Regions from separate parts of the Streptomyces sp. NPDC048417 genome, predicted to be linked through region 2. Evidence: riboswitches for the same ligand, from Rfam matches in the RefSeq annotation. Region 2 holds a riboswitch; each other region holds the start of a gene.
What was found. Region 2 has a riboswitch for S-adenosylmethionine ahead of AB0D59_RS21845 (aminotransferase class V-fold PLP-dependent enzyme). Riboswitches for the same ligand answer to the same signal wherever they lie in the genome.
Positions count from the first base shown of each region.

Region 1 (5,392 bases), on a different contig from region 2:
AGGCCTCCGGGTCGGTGGGGTCGGCGAGGGCAGCGTAGGCGTAGACGTCGTCGGGGTAGCGGGCGGCCCGGCCGAAACGTTCGGCGAGGTGGGCGTGCGGACCGGCGAGTGCGGACCAGACGGCGTTGTCCAGGACGCCGCGGGATGCTTCAACGGTCATGGTGACGTTCTCCGCTGACGACCGGTCAGGAGTTGTCCAGCGGCAGCCCGGGCGGGTTGACCTCGGACTTGGCGACGGCCTCGTTGGAGAGGTTGTAGGCGGCCAGCCACTTGGCGTACTGGCCGTTCTTGATCAGGTAGTTGATGGCGTCGGCGAGCGGCTTGGCCAGGCCGCTGTCCTTCTTCGCGGTGGCCGCGATCAGGCCCTGGAGGCTGGCGCCCGCGCCGGAGTAGGTACCCGCGGTGCGGGTGGCGTTGGGCGTGTTCGCGGTCTGCCTGTTGTGGTAGGCGATGCCGGGGTTGGGGCCGAGGTAGGCATCGATCTTGCCGCTGCTGAGGGCCAGGTAGACGCTGTTGCTGTCCTGGTAGTACTTGACCGTGAGCTTCTTGCCCTCCTTGGCCAGCTTGGCCTTCCACTCCAGGAGGATCTTCTCCTGGTTGGTGCCGGCGCTGACGGAGACGGTCTTGCCGGCGAGGTTCTCGTAGGTGTCGTCGAAGTTCCAGGTGCTCTTCTTCGGCACCGTGAAGGCGAGGTTGTCCTGCCGGTAGGACGCGAACTCGTACTTCTTCTTGCGCTCCTCGGTGTCGGTGATGTTGGAGAGGGCCACGTCCACCTTGCCGCTGTCGATGCCGACGAACATGTTCTCCCAGGTGAAGTTCTTCACCTCGGGCGTGAGGCCGAAGACCGCGGCGACCAGCCGGGCGAGGTCGGGTTCGGAACCGGTGAGGGTCTTCTGGTCGCCGCCCACGTAGGCGAGCGGCGGGAATCCGGCGGGCAGGGCGCCCTCGCCGATGACGAGCTTGCCGCTCTTGCGGACGGCGGCGGGCAGTTCGGCGCTGATGGACTTGACCTCGGAGACCTTGACGGTGGTCTGCTGGGCGGCGCCGTTGGAGACCTGTCCGATGACGACCTCGCCGCTCTTGGCTCTGTCGGTCGTGGTCGCGGCGTCGCTGTCGCCCCCGCAGGCGGCGAGCCCGGTGGCGAGGGTCGCGACGGCGGTCGCCGTGGTGAGGCCGCGGATCAGGCTGCGTCGGGAGAGGAGCGTGGGCATGGCTGTCCTTCGTGTTCCAGTGACAAGTGAAAGGGGCGTGATTCACGTGCAGGGGGGTGGTTCAGAGGACCTTGCGGAGGAAGTCCCGGGTCCGTTCGTGCCGCGGACTGTCGAGGACCTCGGCGGGCGGGCCCTGTTCGACGATCTTTCCGCCGTCGATGAAGACGATCCGGTCGGCGACCTCACGGGCGAAGCCGATCTCGTGGGTGACGATCACCAGGGTGCTGCCGCTGGAGGCCAGGTCCTTGATGACGGCGAGGACCTCGCCGACCAGTTCGGGGTCGAGCGCGGAGGTCGGTTCGTCGAAGAGGATGATCCCGGGGCGCAGCGCGAGGGCGCGGGCGATGGCGACGCGCTGCTGCTGCCCGCCCGACAGCTGCCGTGGGTAGGCGCCCACGCGCTCGCCGAGGCCGACCCGTTCGAGGAGTTCCTTGGCCAGCTGCTGGGCCTCGGGCCTGGTCAGCTTCCCGGTGGCGACGGGCGCGGCCGCGACGTTGTCGAGGACCGTCAGGTGCGGGAACAGGTTGAAGTTCTGGAAGACGAAGCCGATCCGGCTGCGCTGGGCCAGGATGGCGCGTTCGCTCAGCTCCTTGAGCCGGTCGCCGTGGCGCTTCACGCCGACCAGTTCGCCGCCGACGCTGACATAGCCGGTCTCGGGCTTCTCCAGGTGGTTGATCACCCTCAGCAGCGTGGACTTGCCGGAGCCGGACGGGCCGAGGATGACGGTGACCTCGCCGGGGCGGACGGTCAGGTCGACGCCGTCGAGGACGCGGTGGGCTCCGTACGACTTGTGGACGTCGTGGATCTCCAGGGCGGCGGGCGCGATGTCCGGTGCGGTGGTCATGCGGCGGCCTCCCGGCGTATCCGTTCCCGCAGGTCGCCGAGGCCGGTGCGGAGTTTCTGGAGGGGGGTCGGCGGCAGCGTGCGGGTGGCGCCGCGGGCGAAGTACCGCTCGACGTAGAACTGGACGACGGAGACGGCGCTGGTCAGGATCAGGTACCAGACGGTGGCCACGAGCAGCAGCGGCACGATGTCGCCGGGATAGGTGCTGCCCATGGACTGCACCGAGCCGAAGAGGTCGAGCAGCGAGACGTAGAACACCAGGGACGTGCCCTTGATCAGCCCGATGAGCTGGTTGACGTAGTTCGGCACGATGGAGCGCAGGGCCTGCGGGAAGACGATCCGGGTGAACTGGTAGCTCTTGGGCAGACCGAGCGCGTCGGCCGCCTCGTGCTGGCCCTGGTCGACGGAGAGGATGCCGCCGCGCACCACCTCGGCCGCGTAGGCCGCCTCGTTGAGGCTGAGGCCGACCACGGCGACCACCATGTCGGTGGCGAGCTTGGACTCGTCGAAGCTGACGAAGGACGGGCCGAAGGGCACGCCCAGGCTCAACGTCTGGTACAGGGCCGAGAAGTTGTAGAGGAAGATCAGCAGAACGATCAGCGGGATCGAGCGGAACAGCCAGGTGTAGGTCCAGCTCACCGCCCGCAGCACGGGGCTGCCGGAGAGCCGGGCGACGGCCAGCACGACGCCACCGAGGAGGCCCAGCACGGCGCTGAGCGCGGCGACTTCGAGGGTGATGACGAGGCCGTCGAGGATGGTGGGCCGCAGGAACCAGTAGCGGAACCGGTCCCACTGATAGAAGGGGTTGGTGGCCAGTCCGTGCGCGAACTGCGCGACGACCACCAGGACGACGGCGGTGGCGATCCACCGCCCGGGTCGGCGCAGCGGCTGAACTCGCTGGGCACCCAACGGCTTTGACGGTACGTCAGTGCGTGGTGGCGCCTCGGCTACGGACAGGGCGCCTGGGGGTTCACTCATGGTGGGCTCCGGCGGAGTCGGACACCCCGGATCACACGGCCGGGGCCGCGGCACCGGGCCGCGTTCGGGCACGGCACGGATGCGCGGAGGCGCGCGGGACACGGGATGGGGCGGGCGGCTGCGCACCGGGGCGGCCGGTGCTTCGTCAGAGACGCTGGGGCGCGAGGCTGTGGGAGCCGTGCTGCGGGCGAGGCGGAAAGGCCTGGTCAGACCCGACAGCGGGCACAGCCCGGTGCGGTACACGCGCTACACAGGGCGCTGTTGACACGGAGCAGGTCGACGGCGCGGTCGGCGACGAGAGGGCTCGGATACGGGCGTACGCAGCCCGAGGTGCGGCGCTGGGCCGTCCTGGAAGCTGCGTACATGTCCGTCACCTGTCACTGTCGAGCCGGCCCCGGGGGGCCTCGCGCTTACCGAATCGTCGCTTGCCGAAACGTCATCGGTCCGGTCGTCACCTGGGGCACCCCACCGCGATGCGAGGGTTGCCGGTCAGCAAGCCAGGGCTTGACGCTGACGCTCTTGACCGTTCTGGTTCGCAAGTAACGCAGTTGCCCGAACGAATGTCAACGCCTGTCCGACTGGCGGAACGGTTCGGGCCGCTCTCACCTGCGCGGAACGCCGGGGGTGTCCGCCGCATGGCCCGCCCAGTCCAGGATCTGGACGGCCGCGCCGGCGGCTTCCAGACCCTGGCAACGGCCGTGGTGACGGCGGGCGATGCCGTCGAGGTCGAGGTGGGCGCCGAAGGCCGGGCGGGCGGCCAGCCGGCGGGCGTAGGCCCACAGCACCGGGTGGCCGGCGACGGCGTGCACGGCGGAGGCGTCCAGGTGGTTGCGGTGCACGGTGTCGAGTTGCACCAGGGTCACCCACAACTCGACGTCCGCTGCCGTGAGTTGCCCGCCGACCAGGAACTCCGCGCCGGTCAGCCGACGCTCCAGCTCGTCCAGGGCGGCGAGCAGCACCTCAAGCGCCGCCGGGTCGCCGCCCGCTCGGCCGGCGTGCTGCGCCGCCTGCTCGATGCCCTCGGAGCACAGCCGCTCGACGGCCTCGATCTCGGCCTCGGCACCGCACGGGTACAGCCTGGTGACGCCGTCGCCGAAGTGGCGGTCCAGGTCGCGCAGGATGTCCCGGCTGTGGGTGCTGACGATACGGCCGGACCAGTCGTCGCTGAGCACGGGTGCGAGGGCCGGTCCCGAGTAGTGGTGGGCGCTCGCCTCGTACAGCGGGCGCAGCGCCGTGTGGCTGCCGTCCGGACAGTCCGGGACGGCGGGCAGATAGGTGACCGGACAACAGTCGTCGAGGGCCAGCAGGCTGTGGCCGACGGCGATGCGGAGGCCGTCGGGACAGGCGGTGGCGAGGTGGAGCCGGTAGCGGCGCGGCACGGCGTAGTGGCCGCTGCGCGCGTCCCGGCCGATGCGCCCGCGGAAGGCGGGGGTGGCCCGGACGGACGGGAGGGCGGCGAACGGAGTGATGGACATGCGTCTCCCCGGGGGTGCGGACGCGCGGACGTACGCGCGGCGGAAGCGTTCGTCGGTGGGTGGGCGTTCGGCGGGTGCGGCCGACGGCGGGCGCTCGGCCGGTACGGCCGGGAGCGGGGGCTCAGCCGGTGCGGCTGATGGCGCTGCACACGCGCAGCAGGTCGATGTGCAGGCGGGAGGTGAGCAGCGGGACGGGGCAGGGCGTACGGCTCTCTCGGCGCTGCCTGCCGGTGACCGTGCGCAGCCGACCCATCTTTCCCTACCTTTTCACTAGGATTCCCACCTGGAGTGTCGATCGGCCTCCGCGTGCCGTCAAGGGGGCGTCCACGCCTGGGACACCCGGCCCCGGCTTGCCGCCGGGCGGGAGCGGTTGTCCGCTGGAGAGGCAGGCCGAGTGACAGGAGCCGGATGCGATGAGCGAGCCCCCGGGTCCCGGGCCGGTGCCCGGTGCCGTGCCCGAGACCTTCGCGTTCGGCTGCGGGCGGTGCGGCACGGCCTGGGAGGCGACCTTCCAGGCCGTGTTCTTCACCGACCCGATCGCCGACCCGGACCTGCAGAGCACCCAGGAGTACGTGGACGAGGCCGGCCGGGCCGTGCGGTCGCCGCTCACCGACGCGGTGTGCCCGCGCTGCGGCAGCCGGAAGGTGCGGATCACGGCCCCCGGATCATGACGCTCACCCGAACGACACGTGCGGGTGGTCGGCGGCCGTGCCGGATGGTGGCGTGGAGGGACGTACCGCCGTCGTCCGCGGAGTGACGCAGCACCGCTGCCCCCGCGGAGTGACGTACCGCGTTCCCGAGGAGGCAGTCGCGATGATCCGTCCGTCCCGACCCGTGCGTGTTCTCGCCTCGGCCCTGGCGGCGGGGATTCTGCTCGCCACGGCG
Region 1 is NZ_JBEZKI010000002.1:271,264-276,655, forward strand. It holds gene AB0D59_RS03865 (GNAT family N-acetyltransferase) at 1-160, opposite strand, end outside; gene AB0D59_RS03870 (ABC transporter substrate-binding protein) at 186-1,211, opposite strand; gene AB0D59_RS03875 (amino acid ABC transporter ATP-binding protein) at 1,273-2,055, opposite strand; gene AB0D59_RS03880 (amino acid ABC transporter permease) at 2,052-3,032, opposite strand; SAM riboswitch class IV at 3,434-3,557, opposite strand; gene AB0D59_RS03885 (glutathione S-transferase C-terminal domain-containing protein) at 3,635-4,507, opposite strand; gene AB0D59_RS03890 (putative leader peptide) at 4,629-4,760, opposite strand; gene AB0D59_RS03895 (hypothetical protein) at 4,921-5,178, shown strand; gene AB0D59_RS03900 (hypothetical protein) at 5,321-5,392, shown strand, end outside.
Region 1: it holds a riboswitch for S-adenosylmethionine, as region 2 does, so the genes downstream of both, AB0D59_RS03880 (amino acid ABC transporter permease) here and AB0D59_RS21845 (aminotransferase class V-fold PLP-dependent enzyme) in region 2, are expected to answer to the same signal.

Region 2 (5,392 bases):
GAGAGGGCGGCGGCGAAGTGGGAGCTGTTCCAGCCGTCCACCACGAAGCTGATCACTCCGACGCGCGGGGCGTCGTCGCCGAAGAGGGAGAGGACCCGGACCTCGGGAACCTCGGCGAGCCCCGCCCGCACCTTCTCGATCAGGTGCTGCTCGCGGGCGACCAGCGTGTCGAAGCCGGCCTCGGTGAGTGCCTTGCAGGCGGAGGCGATGGAGTAGGCGCCGATGACGTTGGGCGAGCCCGCCTCGTGCCGCGCGGCGCTCTCGTGCCACTCCACGGCCACTCCCCCGTCCTCCCGCCGGGTGACCTTGCGGCTGGCGCCGCCGCCCGCGAGGTAGGGCTCGGCGGCCTGCAGCCAGTCGGCGCGGCCGGCCAGCACGCCGGAGCCGAAGGGGGCGTACAGCTTGTGGCCGGAGAAGGCGACCCAGTCGACGTCCAGGTCCCGGACGGACACGGGGTGGTGCGGGGCCAGCTGGGCGGCGTCCAGGACGATCCGGGCGCCGTGCGCGTGCGCGGCGGCCGCCAGCTCCCGTACGGGCCACAGCTCGCCGGTGACGTTGGACGCGCCGGTGACGCAGACCAGGGCCGGGCCGTGCCCTCCCTCACTGGACACAGTGCGGTCGGCGAGGGCGCGCTCCAGGGTCTCGACGGCCTGCCGCGGGGTGCGGGGCGCGTCGAGGTAGGTGACCCGGGCGTCCTTCCAGGGGAGCAGGCTCGCGTGATGCTCGGTCTCGAAGACGAAGACCTGGCAGTCGGCGGGGACGGCGGCGGCGAGCAGGTTGAGGGAGTCGGTGGTGGAGCGGGTGAAGACCAGCTGGTCGTCGGGGCGGCAGTCGAGGAACTCGGCGACGGTCCGGCGGGCGTTCTCGAAGAGGTCCGTGGAGAGCTGGGAGAGGTAGCCGGCGCCGCGGTGGACGCTGCCGTAGTAGGGGGCGTACGCCGCCACGTCGTCCCAGACCCGCTGGAGGGCGGGGGCGCTGGCCGCGTAGTCGAGGGCCGCGTAGGTGACCTCGCCGCCGGTGACGAGCGGGACGGTGACATCCCCGCCCAGAACGGGCAGCGGGGCACAAAGGGACTGGGCGGTGGCAGCGGTGGCGACAGACATGGCGAACTCCTGTGAGAGGCGAGCGAAATCGCCGGCCGGACGACGCGTCGACGGCACGGGAAAAGGTGAAAGGGGTACGCGGAGGCGGGGCTCGACGCCCTATCGCATTCGCTTGCTCACAGAAGGCTCCCTCGACGACCAGGACCCCTGGGCTGTGCTCATTCAAAAGAGCGTGAGGGGTCCGCGCTTGCCGTAGACCTCGCTGCCTACGGCCTGGTCTTCACCCGGGGCACCCCGCCACGGACGGAGGGTTGCCGGACAGTCGGCCGGGGCCTCATGACTGTCACTCATGACCTGGCAAGAAAAGTAAGTGAAGTGATCGCCGACGCGCAACTCCTGTCCGGATGACGGAACACCGCCAGGGACCGACGCCGGCTCGCCAACGCCGGGAAGGCTGTCTGTGGTTGCGCTCCGGCGCGGCGGGGAGAGGGGGAACTCATCCCCGCCGCAACGGCGGTCAGCCACGACGGCGTAGTCCGGCGGTGCCGTACCGCGCCTCGGCCCGCCGACCGCGGCCCCTACCTGTTCGTCGCCGCCGCCCAGCGCTCCAGCGCCCGCTTGGCCGCGCCCGAGTCGATGGACTCCGCTGCCTTGTCCATGCCGGCGCGGATCTGCTCGGCCAGCGTTCCGGTGCCCGGGTCCAGGGCCACCAGTGCCGCCGCCGAGTTCAACAGGACCGCGTCGCGGACCGGGCCCGTCTCGCCGTCCAGGAGGCGGCGGGCGACCTCCGCGTTGTACGACGGGTCGCCGCCGCGCAGCGCCTCCACCGGGACCAGCTCGATGCCGACGTCCCTCGGGTCGAAGGTCTCCTCGGTGACCTTGCCGTCGCGGACGATCCAGACGTGGGACGTGGCGGTGGTCGTCAGCTCGTCGAGGCCGTCGTCGCCGCGGAAGACCAGCGAGGAGTTGCCGCGCTCGGCGAAGACGCCCGCCACGACCGGTGCCATGCGCGGATCCGCGACGCCGACCGCCTGGGCCCGCACCTGCGCGGGGTTGGTCAGCGGGCCGAGGATGTTGAACACCGTGCGGATGCCCAGCTGGCCGCGGGCCGCGCCCGCATGGCGCAGCGCCGGGTGGAACTTGACGGCGAAGCAGAAGGTGATGCCGGCCTCCTCGGCGACCTCGGCGACCCGCCGCGGGGTCAGGTCGAGGTTGACGCCGAGCTTCTCCAGCACGTCCGAGGCACCGGACGCGGAGGACGCCGCCCGGTTGCCGTGCTTGACGACCTTCGCCCCGGTGCCGGCCACCACCAGCGCCGACATCGTGGAGATGTTCACCGTCTTGGCGCCGTCGCCGCCGGTGCCGACGATGTCGACCGTGCGGCCCGGTACCTCGATGACGTTGGCGTGCGCGTACATCGTGCGGACCAGGCCGTTGATCTCGTCGACCGTCTCGCCCTTGGCCCGCAGGGCGACGACGAAACCGGCGATCTGGGCGTCGGTCGCCTGGCCGCGCATGATCTGGTCCATCGCCCAGGCCGTCGCGTCCGCGCTCTGGTCCTCGCCGTACAGCAGCGCGTTCAGTACCTCGGGCCAGGAACGGCCCGCCGCGGTGTCGCCTCCAGCGGGGGTCACAGCGCTCATAAGGCCGCTCCTGATCGTCGTACCGGCAAGAAAACAGTGTCAGGCCCACCCTATCCAGCCCCGGGCGCGGCGAAGGGCCCCCGTCCTCCCCTAGTCCTCGAACAAACTCAGACCGGGGGCCCATCCGGACGGGGGCCCTTCGACCGTGTTGTGGCGACGCGGTCGATCAGTGGTGGCCGTGGCCGCTCGTGATCTCCTTGTACTCCTCGACGGTGGGCTTCGGGATCTGGTTGTCCTCGCCGTAGTAGGCGCCGCTCAGCTTGGCGCGGAGCTTCTCGGACCCCTTGATCTTGCGCTCGACACCGTTCTCGTCCACCGCCGCGCCGACCTGGGCCGGCTCGTACTGGTGGTGGGCCGTGAGGGTGTGCAGCTGCTCCTGGCTGAGCGGCTCGTGCACCTCGATGAACTCACCGTGCGGCAGCCGCTTGATGATGCCGGTCTCGCGGCCGTGCAGCACCTTCTCGCGGTCCCGGCGCTGCAGGCCGAGGCAGATCCGCTTGGTGACGAGGAACGCGATCACCGGTCCGGCGAAGAAGAAGATCCGGACGAACCAGGTCACGTCGTTGATCGACAGATGGAAGTGGGTGGCGATGAGGTCGTTGCCACCACCGACCAGGCCCACCATGTACACGGTCACCCAGGCGACACCGAACCCGGTACGGGTCGGGGCGTTGCGCGGCCGGTCCAGGATGTGGTGCTCGCTCTTGTCCCCGGTGACCCAGGACTCGATGAACGGGTAGAGCGCGATCGCGCCCAGCACCAGACCGAACAGGACCAGCGGGATGAAGACGCCCAGGACCAGGGTGTGGCCCCAGAAGTTGATCTCCCAGCCGGGCATGTAACGGATCAGGCCCTCGGCGAAGCCCATGTACCAGTCGGGCTGGGCGCCGGTGGACACCTGGTCCGGACGGTAGGGGCCCATGGCCCAGATCGGGTTGATCTGGGTGGTCGCCGCGATGGCCGCGATGACACCGAAGACCAGGAAGAAGAAGCCTCCGGCCTTGGCCATGTAGACCGGCAGCAGCGGCATGCCGACGACGTTCTTCTCGCTCTTTCCGGGACCCGCGAACTGCGTGTGCTTGTGGTAGAAGACCAGGATCAGGTGGCCCACCACCAGGCCGAGCATGATGCCCGGCAGCAGCAGGATGTGGATCGAGTAGAACCGCCCCACGAAGTCGTGGCCGGGGAACTCGCCGCCGAAGAGGAAGTACGAGATGTACGTGCCGACGATCGGCATCGACAGGATGGCGCCCTCGGTGAAGCGGACACCGGTGCCGGAGAGCAGGTCGTCCGGGAGCGAGTAACCGGTGAAGCCGGTGAACATGCCCAGGACGAACAGCAGGAAGCCGAACAGCCAGTTGATCTCACGCGGCTTGCGGAACGCGCCGGTGAAGAACACGCGCATCATGTGCACGAACATGCCGGCGAGGAAGATCAGCGCCGCCCAGTGGTGGATCTGCCGGATGAGCAGACCACCGCGCACGTCGAAGGAGATGTGCAGGGTCGAGCTGAACGCCTCGGACATCATCTGTCCCTGGAGCGGGACATAGCTGCCGTGGTACACCACCTCGTTCATCGACGGGTGGAAGAACAGCGTCAGGTACACACCCGTCAGGATGATGATGATGAAGCTGTACAGGCACACTTCGCCCAACATGAACGACCAGTGGTCGGGGAAGATCTTGCGCATGTTGGACTTGGCCAGGGAGTAGATCCCGAGCCGTCCGTCGGCCCAGTCGGCGACGCGCTCGCCGGCCGGCGCCTTCCCGCGTTCGCGGGACTCTGTGTTCTCTGTAGTGCTCATCCGCGCTCCCAGAAAGCAGGACCGACGGGCTCCTCGAAGTCGCCGAGCGCCTGGAGGTAGCCCTCCTCGCTCACACCGATGCGCAGCTGCGGCAGGGCGTGACCGGCCGGGCCGAAGATCACTCGGGCACCGTCGGAGAGGTCGAAGGTGGACTGGTGGCACGGGCAGAGCACGTGGTGGGTCTGCTGCTCGTACAGCGAGATCGGGCAGCCCACGTGGGTGCAGATCTTCGAGTAGGCCACGATGCCCTCGTGGGACCACTCGAGCTCGCGCTTGTCCTTGATGTTGTCCGGCTGCAGCCGGATGATCATCAGGGCCGCCTTCGCCATCACGTTCTGGAAGTCCTCCTGGGACTCCTCGACGCCCTCGGGCTTGGCGAAGGTCAGCGAGCCGACGGCGACGTCGGAGGGACGCAGCGGCTCGTTGGTGTTCATGTTGACGAGCAGCTTGCCCTTCGACCACGCCGTGTGGCGCAGCGAGGTGCCGGGCAGCGGGCCGAGGTCGCGCAGCAGCACGACACCGGAGAGCGGGACCAGGGTCAGCGCGCCGAACATGGTGGTGCGGATCAGCTTGCGCCGGCCGATCGCCGACTCCTTGGCGCCCTGCTTGAAGTCGGCCAGGACCTTGGCCTTGACCTCCGGCGGGGCCGAGATGGCGTGCCGCTCGTCGGCGACCTCCACGTCGGACATCAGGGTGCGGGCCCAGTGGACCGCTCCCGCGCCGATGCAGAACAGCGCCACACCGAGGGTCAGACCCAGCGCGAAGTTCAGCGCGCTGATGTGACCGATCGGGAAGACGAAGATCGACTTGTCTTTCGGGATCGTCACATAGGAGGCGATGAAGCCGACGGTGGCCAGCATCGACACCGTGAACAGCAGGGCCACGACGCGCTCGGACCGCTT
Region 2 is NZ_JBEZKI010000013.1:200,085-205,476, forward strand. It holds gene AB0D59_RS21845 (aminotransferase class V-fold PLP-dependent enzyme) at 1-1,103, opposite strand, end outside; SAM riboswitch class IV at 1,282-1,398, opposite strand; gene trpD (anthranilate phosphoribosyltransferase) at 1,622-2,686, opposite strand; gene AB0D59_RS21855 (cytochrome bc complex cytochrome b subunit) at 2,853-4,490, opposite strand; gene AB0D59_RS21860 (Rieske 2Fe-2S domain-containing protein) at 4,487-5,392, opposite strand, start outside.

Region 3 (5,392 bases), on a different contig from region 2:
CATCGCCGAGGGTGGCCCCTTCGGCACTGACTTCGGCCTGACCACCGGTGTAGGTGCGCAGGATGGTGGGGATGCGAACGGTGACGCTCACGTTTAAACCTCCGGTTAGAGCAACGCCCTGGTTTTCTGTGGCTGACTTAGGCGAGCCCGGCCTCACGGAACGAATCGAGAGTGGGCCGAATAGTCGCCGTAAGCCCGGTCCCCGCCACGGCGTCCAGTGTCTTCAGTCCATCACCCGTGTTGAGCACGACAACCGACTTCGTCGGATCGATCAGCCCATTCTCGATGAGCTTCCTGGTGACTCCGACCGTCACCCCGCCGGCGGTCTCCGCGAAGATTCCCTCGGTCCGCGCGAGCAGCTTGATCGCGTCGACGACCTGCTCGTCGGTCACGTCCTCCACCGCACCGCCGGTACGGCGCGCGATGTCCAGGACGTACGGCCCGTCGGCCGGGTTGCCGATGGCGAGGGACTTGGCGATGGTGTTCGGCTTCTGCGGCCGCACCACGTCGTGGCCCGCCTTGTAGGCCACCGACACCGGCGAGCACCCCTCGGCCTGCGCACCGAAGATCTTGTACGGCTTGTCCTCGACGAGCCCGAGCTTGATCAGCTCCTGCAGCCCCTTGTCGATCTTCGTGAGCTGCGAGCCGGAGGCGATCGGGACGACCAGCTGGTCGGGGATCCGCCAGCCGAGCTGCTCGCAGATCTCGTACGCCAGGGTCTTGGACCCCTCCGCGTAGTACGGCCGCAGGTTGACGTTGACGAAGCCCCAGCCCTCGCCGGCCGAGTCACCGATCAGCTCGGAGCAGAAGCGGTTCACGTCGTCGTAGTTGCCCTCGATGCCGACGAGCTCGCCGCCGTAGATCGCGGCCATGACGATCTTGCCCTGCTCCAGGTCGTGCGGGATGAACACGCAGGAGCGGAAGCCGGCCCGGGCGGCGGCGGCACCGACCGCGCCGGCGAGGTTGCCGGTGGAGGAGCAGGAGAGCGTGGTGTAGCCGAAGGCGCGCGCGGCCTCGACGGCCTGGGCGACGACCCGGTCCTTGAAGGAGTGCGTCGGGTTGCCGGAGTCGTCCTTGACGTACAGGCCGCCGGTGACGCCCAGCTCCTTCGCCAGGTTGTCGGCCTGGACGAGCTTGGTCCAGCCCGGGTTGATGTTCGGCTTGGTCGCCACGTCCGCGGGGACGGGCAGCAGCGGCGCGTAGCGCCAGATGTTCGCGGGACCCGCTTCGATCCGCTTCCGCAGCTCCTCGGTGTCGTAGGCCGAGAAGTCATACGCGATTTCGAGCGGGCCGAAACACTCCTCGCAGGCGAACACGGGGCCGAGCGGCACGCGGTGGCCGCACTCGCGGCAGCTCAGGGCGGCGGCGGGACCGAGGTCGACGGTCGTGGAGTCGGTGGTGGTCGCAGAAGTCTGCACAGCCATGTGAGGCGAGGCCCTTTCTCCTCATCTTCCTCACGACGCATCTCGCCGTGAGACGGATTTGGCACCTTCCCTAGCCGGGAGCCTCGCGAGCGATCGACAGTGATCAGCGATCCACGAGTAACCGACTGGAGGGTTGCCGGGGCTTCATCGGGCCGTATCCCTCTGCCCCTCTGGATGAGCGGTATGCGGTTGTCAACGGCCGGTGACCCCAGGACATGCGATGGTCATCGGCGTTGTTCAAGACTGTAACCGAAGGCCAGGACAGTTGAGATAGTCGTCCGAACCGCGAGATGGATCACACCTCGCAGTGTGATCGTGACAGTGAGGAGCCGCTGACTGTGCTGGAAGAAGTCGAGCGCTGGCTGGCCACCCGCTCCTGGTCCATGAACGATCGCCCCCTGCACCGGATACTCGCCGCCAAGCAGCGCACCGGGCAGTCCGTCTCCGTCGTGCTGCCCGCGCTCAACGAGGAGGAGACGGTCGGCGACATCGTCGCGATCATCCGTCACGACCTCATACGGCAGGTGCCGCTCGTCGACGAGATCGTGGTCGTCGACTCCGGTTCCACCGACCGTACGGCGGCGGTGGCCGCGGCGGCCGGCGCCCGGGTCGTGCACCGCGACACGATCCTGCCGCGCATCCCCGCCGTCCCCGGCAAGGGCGAGGTCCTCTGGCGCTCCCTCCTCGTCACCACCGGCGACATCGTCTGCTTCATCGACGCCGACCTACGTGACTTCTCCTCCGACTTCGTCACCGGGATCGTCGGCCCGCTGCTGACCGACCCGGACGTGGACCTCGTCAAGGCGATGTACGACCGCCCGCTCGCCGGCTCGGCCGGACAGGGCGGCCGGGTCACCGAACTGATGGCCCGCCCGCTGCTGAACATGCACTGGCCGCAGCTGGCCGGGTTCGTCCAGCCGCTCGGCGGCGAGTACGCGGCCCGCCGCTCGCTCCTCGAACAGCTCCCCTTCCCGGTCGGCTACGGCGTGGAGCTGGGCATGCTGGTCGACGCCCTGCACCTGGTCGGCCTGGACGCCCTCGCCCAGGTCGACGTGGGGGTCCGCAAACACCGTCACCAGGACGGCCAGGCCCTCGGCCGGATGTCCGCCGCGATCTACCGCACCGCGCAGCTGCGGCTGGCCCGCGGGCATCTGATCCGGCCCGCCCTGACCCAGTTCGAACGGGGCGAGGACGGCTTCGAGCCGCGCACCTACTCCGTGGACACCGAGGAACGGCCGCCGATGGCGGAGATCGCCGAGTACGCCGAGCGCCGGGTGGCGTGACTTCTACGTACGGCCGTATACGGCGGCGCGTCGGGCACGGCCGTACGTTTGAGCGTTTCCGGGCCGGGCTAGGTTGTGGCGTATGGCTTCCACCGGCGGTGCTGAGGTGCTGGTCGCGTCCAACCGCGGCCCGGTTTCGTATGAAGTGGGCGAAGGCGGTGCGCTGCGCGCCAAGCGGGGTGGCGGCGGGCTGGTCTCGGGGCTGTCGGCCATCGGGCCGGACGCGAACGCGGTGTGGGTGTGCGCGGCGCTGAGCGACGGCGACCGGGAGGCGGTACGGCGGGCCGACGGCGGCCGGCTGCCGGCCGGGGACAGCGGCGGGCAGCAGGTCCGGATGCTCGACATCGATCCGGACGTGTTCTCGGACGCGTACAACGGCATCGCGAACTCGGTGCTCTGGTTCGTCCACCACATGCTCTACCAGACCCCGCTGGAGCCGGTCTTCGACGCGGAGTTCCGGCGCCGGTGGGCCTCGTACCAGGCCTACAACCAGGCGTTCGCCGAGGCGCTGGCGCAGGAGGCGGGCGAGGGCGCGGTGGTCGTCATCCAGGACTACCACCTGGCGCTGGCTCCGCGGATGCTGCGCCGGCTGCGGCCTGATCTCCGTATCGGCCATTTCTCCCACACCCCGTGGGCACCGCCGGACTACTTCCGGCTGCTCCCCGACGACATCGCGGCGGAACTGCTCGGCGGGATCCTGGGCGCCGATCACGCCGCGTTCCTGACCCGGCGGTGGGCGGACGCGTTCGTGGCCTGCTGTCATGCGGTGCTGGGCCCGGGGATTCCGGCGGCCGGGGAGACCCGGATCGGGGTGCACGGGCTGGGGGCCGACGCGGAGTTCCTGCGGAAGCGGTCGCACGAGCCGGACGTGGACGAGCGGATGCGGGCGCTGCGGGAGGAGATCGGCGAGGGCCGCAGGACGATCGTCCGGGTGGACCGGACCGAGCTGTCGAAGAACATCGTGCGGGGTCTGCTGGCGTACCGGCAGCTGCTCGACGACCACCCCGAGTGGCGGGAGCGGGTGGTGCATGTCGCGTTCGCGTATCCGTCGCGGCAGGACCTCGCGGTGTACCGCGACTACACGGCCGAGGTGCAGCGGGTCGCGGACGACATCAACTCGGCGTACGGGACAGCGGATTGGACGCCGGTGGTCCTCCACGTCAAGGACGACTTCGCCCGCTCGCTGGCGGCCTACCGGCTGGCCGACGTGGCGTTGGTGAACCCGATCCGGGACGGCATGAACCTGGTCGCCAAGGAGATCCCGGTGGTGTCCGACGAGGGGTGCGTGCTGGTGCTCTCGCGGGAGGCGGGGGCGTACGAGGAGCTGGGCGAGGACGCGGTGGTCGTGAACCCGTACGACATCGGGGGGACGGCCGTGGCTTTGCAGCAGGCGTTGACCATGGGGGTGGAGGAGCGGGCGGAGCGGACGAAGCGGCTCGCCGCGGCGGCTACGGCGTTGCCGCCTGCGGCGTGGTTCCTTGAGCAGTTGGAGGCGTTGGGCGGGTGAGTACCTCGGCTGCGGGTCCGGTGGGGGCTGGTCGCGCCCACGCGGCGGAGCCGCATATGGATACAGCCCCGCGCCCCTTAAGGGGCGCTGTGGTGAGCCAGGTTTTCTAGCAGCCGTACGACTTCCTCCGGGCCGTTGACCACCAGGTCCGATCGCTCCGCGAGTTCCGTGACCTCCTCGCTGCCGCTGCATACCAGGAGGCCCGGGACGCCTTCCGCCCGGAGTTTCTCCACTGCCGCGAAGGCCGGGATGTCGCCCAGGTCGTCGCCGGCGTAGAGGACCGCGCCCGCGCCGATCTCTCGCGCGTAATCGCGCAGGGCCACGCCCTTGTCCATGCCCGGGGGGCGCAGTTCCAGGACCAGGCGGCCCGGTTCGACGATCAGGGCGTGCCGGGTGGCCAGGTCGGTCAGAGGGGCGCGGAGGGACTCGAAGGTGGCCTGGGGGTCGTCGGCCCGGCGGGTGTGGACGGCCACGGCATGGCCCTTGTCCTCGATCCAGGTGCCCCGCGCCCCCGCGCCGTCGATGACGGCCGGGAGTTCGGCGCGGACGGCGGCGATGCCGGGGTGCGGCGGGGGCGCGGTGATCTCGCCCGTCGCCGCGTCCCAGCGCTCGGCGCCGTAGTGGCCGAGGACGACGAGGTGGTCCAGGCCGGGGACGCCGGCGAAACCGCCGTAGCGGACGGCGATCTCGGCGGGGCGGCCGGTGATGACGGCGACGGCGGCCACCTTCGGCGCGAGGGCGGCCAGGGCCGGTACGGCGTCCGGGTGAGCCCGGGCCTGCTCGGGGTCAGCGACGATCGGCGCGAGGGTGCCGTCGAAGTCGAGGCCGACGAGGGCGGAGCGGGGCTGCGAAAGGAGGGCTTCGAGCCCTTCGCGACCGGCGGGGGTGCGAGGAGTCGGAAGGGATTCCGGGAAGTGGGTGCCCATGCAACCGACAGTATCCGAGCGCCCCTTAAGGGGCGCGGGGAACTGCGCGACCAGCCCCCACCGGCCGGCCGCCGAAGAACTCACCCCCCGGTCAGCGGTCCCCCCGCCGCGCGTCCCGCACCCTGCGCAGCCTGTTCACCGTCACCGGGTCATGGGCCAGCGCCCGCTCGTCGTCGAGGAGGGCGTTGAGGATCTGGTAGTAGCGGACCGGCGCCAGGTCCAGTTCCTCGCGGATCGCACGTTCCTTCGCGC
Region 3 is NZ_JBEZKI010000003.1:275,780-281,171, forward strand. It holds gene AB0D59_RS06155 (ubiquitin-like small modifier protein 1) at 1-91, opposite strand, end outside; gene thrC (threonine synthase) at 138-1,424, opposite strand; SAM riboswitch class I at 1,443-1,605, opposite strand; gene AB0D59_RS06165 (glucosyl-3-phosphoglycerate synthase) at 1,763-2,707, shown strand; gene AB0D59_RS06170 (trehalose-6-phosphate synthase) at 2,790-4,214, shown strand; gene otsB (trehalose-phosphatase) at 4,292-5,140, opposite strand; gene AB0D59_RS06180 (DUF3263 domain-containing protein) at 5,232-5,392, opposite strand, start outside.
Region 3: it holds a riboswitch for S-adenosylmethionine, as region 2 does, so the genes downstream of both, thrC (threonine synthase) here and AB0D59_RS21845 (aminotransferase class V-fold PLP-dependent enzyme) in region 2, are expected to answer to the same signal.

Region 4 (5,392 bases), on a different contig from region 2:
CGACCAGGACCGCGATCAGCGTGGCCTTGAGGGAGAGCTGGGCGCCGTGCACCACGCGGGAGAAGACGTCGCGGCCCAGTTCGTCCGTGCCGAACCAGTGACTGCCGCTCGGGCCGCGGAAGTTCTGGGACGGCACCCCCGTCAGCGGGTCCTGCGAGGTGAACAGACCCGGCCAGAAGGCGGCCAGCACCACCAGCACGAGGACGACGGCGGACAGCAGCAGACCGGGGCGGCGCAGCAGGAAGCGGAGCACCCGGCGGATGTCGGCGGGCCGTCCGGGTTGTGCGGGAGGTCCCGTCTCGACCGGCCGGGCGAGGCCGAGGGCGGCCTCGGCCTGGTCGTCGACAAGGCTCTGACTCATGCGAAGCTCGCCTTCCTGTCCGAGGCCACCACGATCCGCGGGTCCAGCAGCGGATAGACGAGGTCGACGAGCAGGTTCGTCGCCACGAAGATCAGCGCCCCGAACACCACCACTCCCTGGACCAGCGGGATGTCCTGGGTAGTGACCGCCGCCGCGGTCACCCGGCCCAGACCGTCGCGGGAGAACACCGTCTCTACCACCACCGAACCGGCGATCAACTGCCCGACCAGCAGGCCCACGACCGTCAGCGCCGGCAGCGAGGCGTTGCGCAGCGCGTGCCGCAGATGCACCCGCCACCGGCCGGCGCCCTTGGCCCGCGCGGTCTCCACATAGGCCTGGTCCAGTGCGGTCAGCAGGCTCTTGGCCAGCACCTGCGCGACCTGCGCGCCGGTCGGGATCGCCAGCGTGAGCGCAGGCAGCACCAATCCCTTCAGCCCGTCGTTGCCGAACGCCGGGAACCAGTGCAGCCGGAACGAGAACGCCTCCACGAGCAGCAGACCCACCCAGAACGTCGGAACCGACACCCCCAGCGGGGGCAGCGACAGCAGCAGCTGCCGCAGCCACCGCTGCGAGGTGTACGTCGCCACCACCGCGAGGCCGCCGCCGAGCACCATCGCCAGCAGCAGCGCGGCACCGGTCAGCTGGAGCGTCTGCGGCAGCGCGTCGGCCAGCGTGGTGGTCACGGGGCGGCCGGTGGAGACCGCGTCGCCGAAGTCCCCGCGCACCGCCCGGCCCAGATACTCCGCGTACTGCACCAGCACGGGCTTGTCGAAGCCGTACTCGTGCCGCAACTCGGCGAGTTGGGCCGGATCGACCTGCCCCGAGTCCATCCCGGCCCCGGCCATCGCGGAGACCGGGTCACCCGGCAGGAAGTCGAGCACCAGGAACGACACCGTGTAGGCCGCCCACAGCACCCCGACCGCCTGCGCCAGCCGTTTGATCACATAGCGGCGCATCCGCTAGCCGATCCAGGTGTCGTGCAGCTGGACGCGGCTGCCGGAGTCGAATGTGAGGTCGTGCACCTTGTTCGAGACGCCGAGCTGGGTCTGGAGCTCCACCACCGGCACGTCGTACGCGTTCTGCACGAGCAGCCGCTGCGCCTGAGCGACCAGCTGCCTGCGCTTCGCGGTGTCCGTGGTCGCGGCCTGCGAGGACAGTGCCGTGTCCAGCGAACTGGCGGGCAGGTGGTAGAAGTTGGCCAGCTGGGTGGAGAAGGAGCTGCGCAGGATGTCCGGGTCGGCGCGGGTCGTGTTCCCCCACACCACGTCGAAGTCACCCGACTGGAGCGTGGTGGCGAACTGGGTGACCGGGAGCTGCTTGAGCACCACGTCGATCCCGACGGCCTTGAGCTGCTGCTGGACCAGCTCCAGCGCGGGCTGGTTGGTGGCCGCGTTGGGGAACCAGCTGATGGTCAGGCTCAGCTTCTTACCGCCCTTGGTGCGGACTCCGTCGCCGCCGGACTTCCAACCGGCCTCGTCCAGCAGGGACTTGGCCTTGGCCGCGTCGAAGGCGAGGTCAGTGGAGAGGTCGGTGTAGTCGGGCGTGGTGTGCGCCAGGATGCTGGTCGCCGGCTGGGTGCCGGTCGGGAAGACGGTGTCCGCGATCTGCTTGCGGTCGACGGCGGCCAGGATCGCCTGGCGCACCTTCGCGTCCTTCAGCAGGGGCCGCGAGTTGTTGAGTCCCAGACCGAACACCACGCCGGGGTTGGCCCGGCTCCGGAGGGCGACCTGGCCGCCCTTGAGCGCCGCCTCGTTGGCCTTGCCGACGCTGCTGATCACGTCCACCTGCCCGGACTGGAGACTGCCGGCCCGCACCCCCGCCTCGGGCACGACCTTGAACACCAGCTTGTCCAGGTAGGCCTCGCCCTTCTTCGACCACAGCGAGGAACCCCAGCCGTACCCGGTTCGCCTGGCCAGGGTGACCGACTGGTTCTGCACGTACTGCTTCAGCACGAACGGCCCGGAGCCGACCACGCCGTCACTGCACTTCTGCTGCGGGGACTTCCGCACGCTCGCCGACGACTCGATGCCCAGCGAGTGGGTCGAAGTCGCCTGCAGGAACTGGGCGTTGGGCTGCTTGAAGGCCACCTTGACGGTGAGCGGGTCGATCACGCTGGTGCTCTTGACACCGCTCAGATAGCCCTCGGCGAGGGTGCCCAGGGCGCCGAGGTCCGGCACCGCGTCGAAGTTGTCCTTGACCACCTGCGCGGTCAGCTTGGACCCGTCGCTGAAGGTGACCCCCGACCGCAGATGGAAGGTGAACGTCGTCGCGTCGGTGCTGATGTCCCAGCTCTTGGCGAGCCACGGCACGATCTTGCCGGTCTTCGGGTCCTGGTCGGTCAGGGAGTCCACGATCTGGCGCACCGAGTAGATGGTGTCGTTGCTGCCGACCTGCTGCGGATCCACGCAGCCGGCGTCGGAGCCCACCGCGAAGGTCAGGGTGCCGCCGGACTTCGCCTGGCCGCTTCCGCCGCCGGAGCCGTCGTCGCCCGAACCGCACGCGGTCAGCAGGACGCTGGTGGTCAGGAGCGCGGCCAGGGGCGCCCATCGGGAGGGTCTGAAATCCGGGAGTGCAGTCACGGAGGGCTTTCTCCTACTCGTGGCACCCGGCACGGGGTGCCGGGCTGCGGGGCGCGAGGCACGGCCGTGCAGGGGCGTGCGGCCCCCGCCGGATCGGCGCCGGCCGGGGGAAGCGCTGTGCAGACGGAAGGCGAACGGAGGGCACGTGGACGACACCGGGGACCGGTGGCGAGGGGAAGGGCGGCGCGAAGGGGCCGTGGCCGGTGACGGAGGTCAGCCGGCGGCAGGCGGACCGGTCAGAGCCGACAGAGGCAGCTGGTCGAGCGCTTCAGATCGATGTGACGCCGACGCGAGAGCCGGGAGTACGCCGTGGCGTCGGCGGGGGAGGCAGCCGGGTCATCGCTGTGTCGCATGCCGGTCCCTCCTCGTCTCCGGCCCCGGTCACGGGGGCACGCGCTTGCGGGAGTCATCGGTGATCCCGCCGGGCTTTCACCTGGAGCACCCCACCGCGCGGGAGGGTTGCCGGTCAGCGAGCCAGGGCTTGACGCTGACACTCAATGCCGTTGGCGATCGTACGGATCGGTTTTGGCGTACGTCAATGCCGCACCCGGACTGGCGGTTTGAGAAGACGCGACCGTCTCACGTGCCGGGACGCATGGTGGACGCACCTTGTGCCGTGTGCTTTGATCCGGCCATGGAGACCGCAGGTCAGGCACGCGCCGTGCCGCTCGACCCGTTCTGGGCGGGCCGCCGCGCCGACCAGTTCGCCCAGACCTGTCGCTGACCACTCGCTCTTTTCAGTTCAGCTCCTTCTCCTCGAAGTGGATCCGGCAACGGGCGCGGGAGACTCGTGCCGCCTTCGAACCCGTCTCGGTGTGGGAGCGTGCCAGTGGAGTACCCACGGGTCTTCGGCCGCCCCGAGCAGCCAGCGGCCTGGCCGGAGAACCGTCCCTACGTCGCCGAACTCAGCGCGTGAGCAAGCCGAAGTCACCGCTTGAGCAAGCCGAAGGAGAGCCGGTCATGTCCCCATTCCCCACCGCGCAGACCGTGCGGACCACCCCCGAGGGGCTCCTGTGGGAGCCGAGCGAACGCTGGGTGCGCGGCCGTAAGAGTGACGTCACGGTCGTCGACAGCCGCCACCCCGTCCTCGTCTGGGAGCCCGGTGTTCCCGTACCGCTGTACGCGTTCCCGCGCGCGGAGGTGCGCGAGGAACTCCTCCGCCCCGCCAAGAACCCGCCGACCGGTACGCACACGGGCTCGCAGATCTTCTACGACGTCGAGGTCGACGGCGAACTGCTGGAGAACGCCGCCTGGACCTTCCCGGCCGCCGACCTGGCCGATCACATCGCCTTCGAGTGGTTCCGGCGTGTCGGGCGGGGCCTGGACCACTGGTACGAGGAGGAGGAAGAGATCTTCATCCACCCCCGTGACCCGCACAAGCGGGTGGACGCCATCCCCAGCAGCCGTCACCTGGTGGTCGAGATCGACGGCACGGTCGTCGCGGACACCCGCCGGCCGGTCCTGCTCTTCGAGACCGGTCTGCCCACCCGCTACTACGTCCCGCGCGAGGACGTCCGCCTCGACCTGCTCGAAGCCACCGACCATCACACCGGCTGCCCCTACAAGGGCACCGCCGAGTACTGGTCGTGGCGCGCTGCGGCCGACGTCCCGCCCAACGTCGTCTGGAGCTACCCGGACCCGCTGCCCGCGGTCGGTGCCGTCCAGGGGCTCCTCGCCTTCTACAACGAGGCGGTCGACATCACCCTCGACGGGGAACGGGTGGCGCGCCCCGTCACCCACTTCACCAAGGCGCTCTCGGAGCAACAGCACACCTGACGGGAGACGACCGCCGCATCCGTCTCGACGGGGTGCGCCGGTCCACGGTCGGCCACACCGCCACGGCCGGTGGCGTCACCGGACAACCGGGCCCGGCGCTGCCGCCGCCCGGACCACGGGATCGCGGCGGCCGGCACCCGCGGACAGCCCCCGCCGCCGACCGCGGACCACGGCTACGGCGGCGGGGGGGCCGGGAGACGCGCGTCCCGTCAGGGGCGTCCGCCGCGCTCCAGCGGGATCTTCTCGCCCGTCTCGATCCCGACCGGCAGGCGGTTCTCGGTCGGCGGCAGCGGGCAGGTGGCCAGGTCCGTGTAGGCGCAGGGCAGGTTGGCGGCGCGGTTGAAGTCGATCGTCACCCTGCCCTCGGCGTCGGGGGCGGGGATCTGGAGGGAGCGGTTCGCCGCGTAGGTGGTCACACCGGAGGTCCTGTCGGTGAACAGCACCATCAGGGCTCCGGGCGTCCGGCCGCTGAACGCGGTGAGCCGGTGCGCAGTGCCCTCCAGTTCGAACTCGACCTGGCCGGGGGAGTCGTAGACATGCTCCAGACCCTCGACGGCGGCACCGACCGTCACCGGGCGCGGGGTGTCGAAGGGCAGGAAGCGGCCGGAGAGCACCCAGCGTGCGTCGGGCTCGTAGGCAGGTGTCCCGGTGAACGCCGTACGCAGCGCGTTGCCGG
Region 4 is NZ_JBEZKI010000006.1:285,270-290,661, forward strand. It holds gene AB0D59_RS12345 (ABC transporter permease) at 1-361, opposite strand, end outside; gene AB0D59_RS12350 (ABC transporter permease) at 358-1,317, opposite strand; gene AB0D59_RS12355 (ABC transporter substrate-binding protein) at 1,321-2,940, opposite strand; gene AB0D59_RS12360 (putative leader peptide) at 3,177-3,350, opposite strand; SAM riboswitch class IV at 3,329-3,442, opposite strand; gene AB0D59_RS12365 (DUF427 domain-containing protein) at 3,901-4,716, shown strand; gene AB0D59_RS12370 (DUF1684 domain-containing protein) at 4,926-5,392, opposite strand, start outside.
Region 4: it holds a riboswitch for S-adenosylmethionine, as region 2 does, so the genes downstream of both, AB0D59_RS12360 (putative leader peptide) here and AB0D59_RS21845 (aminotransferase class V-fold PLP-dependent enzyme) in region 2, are expected to answer to the same signal.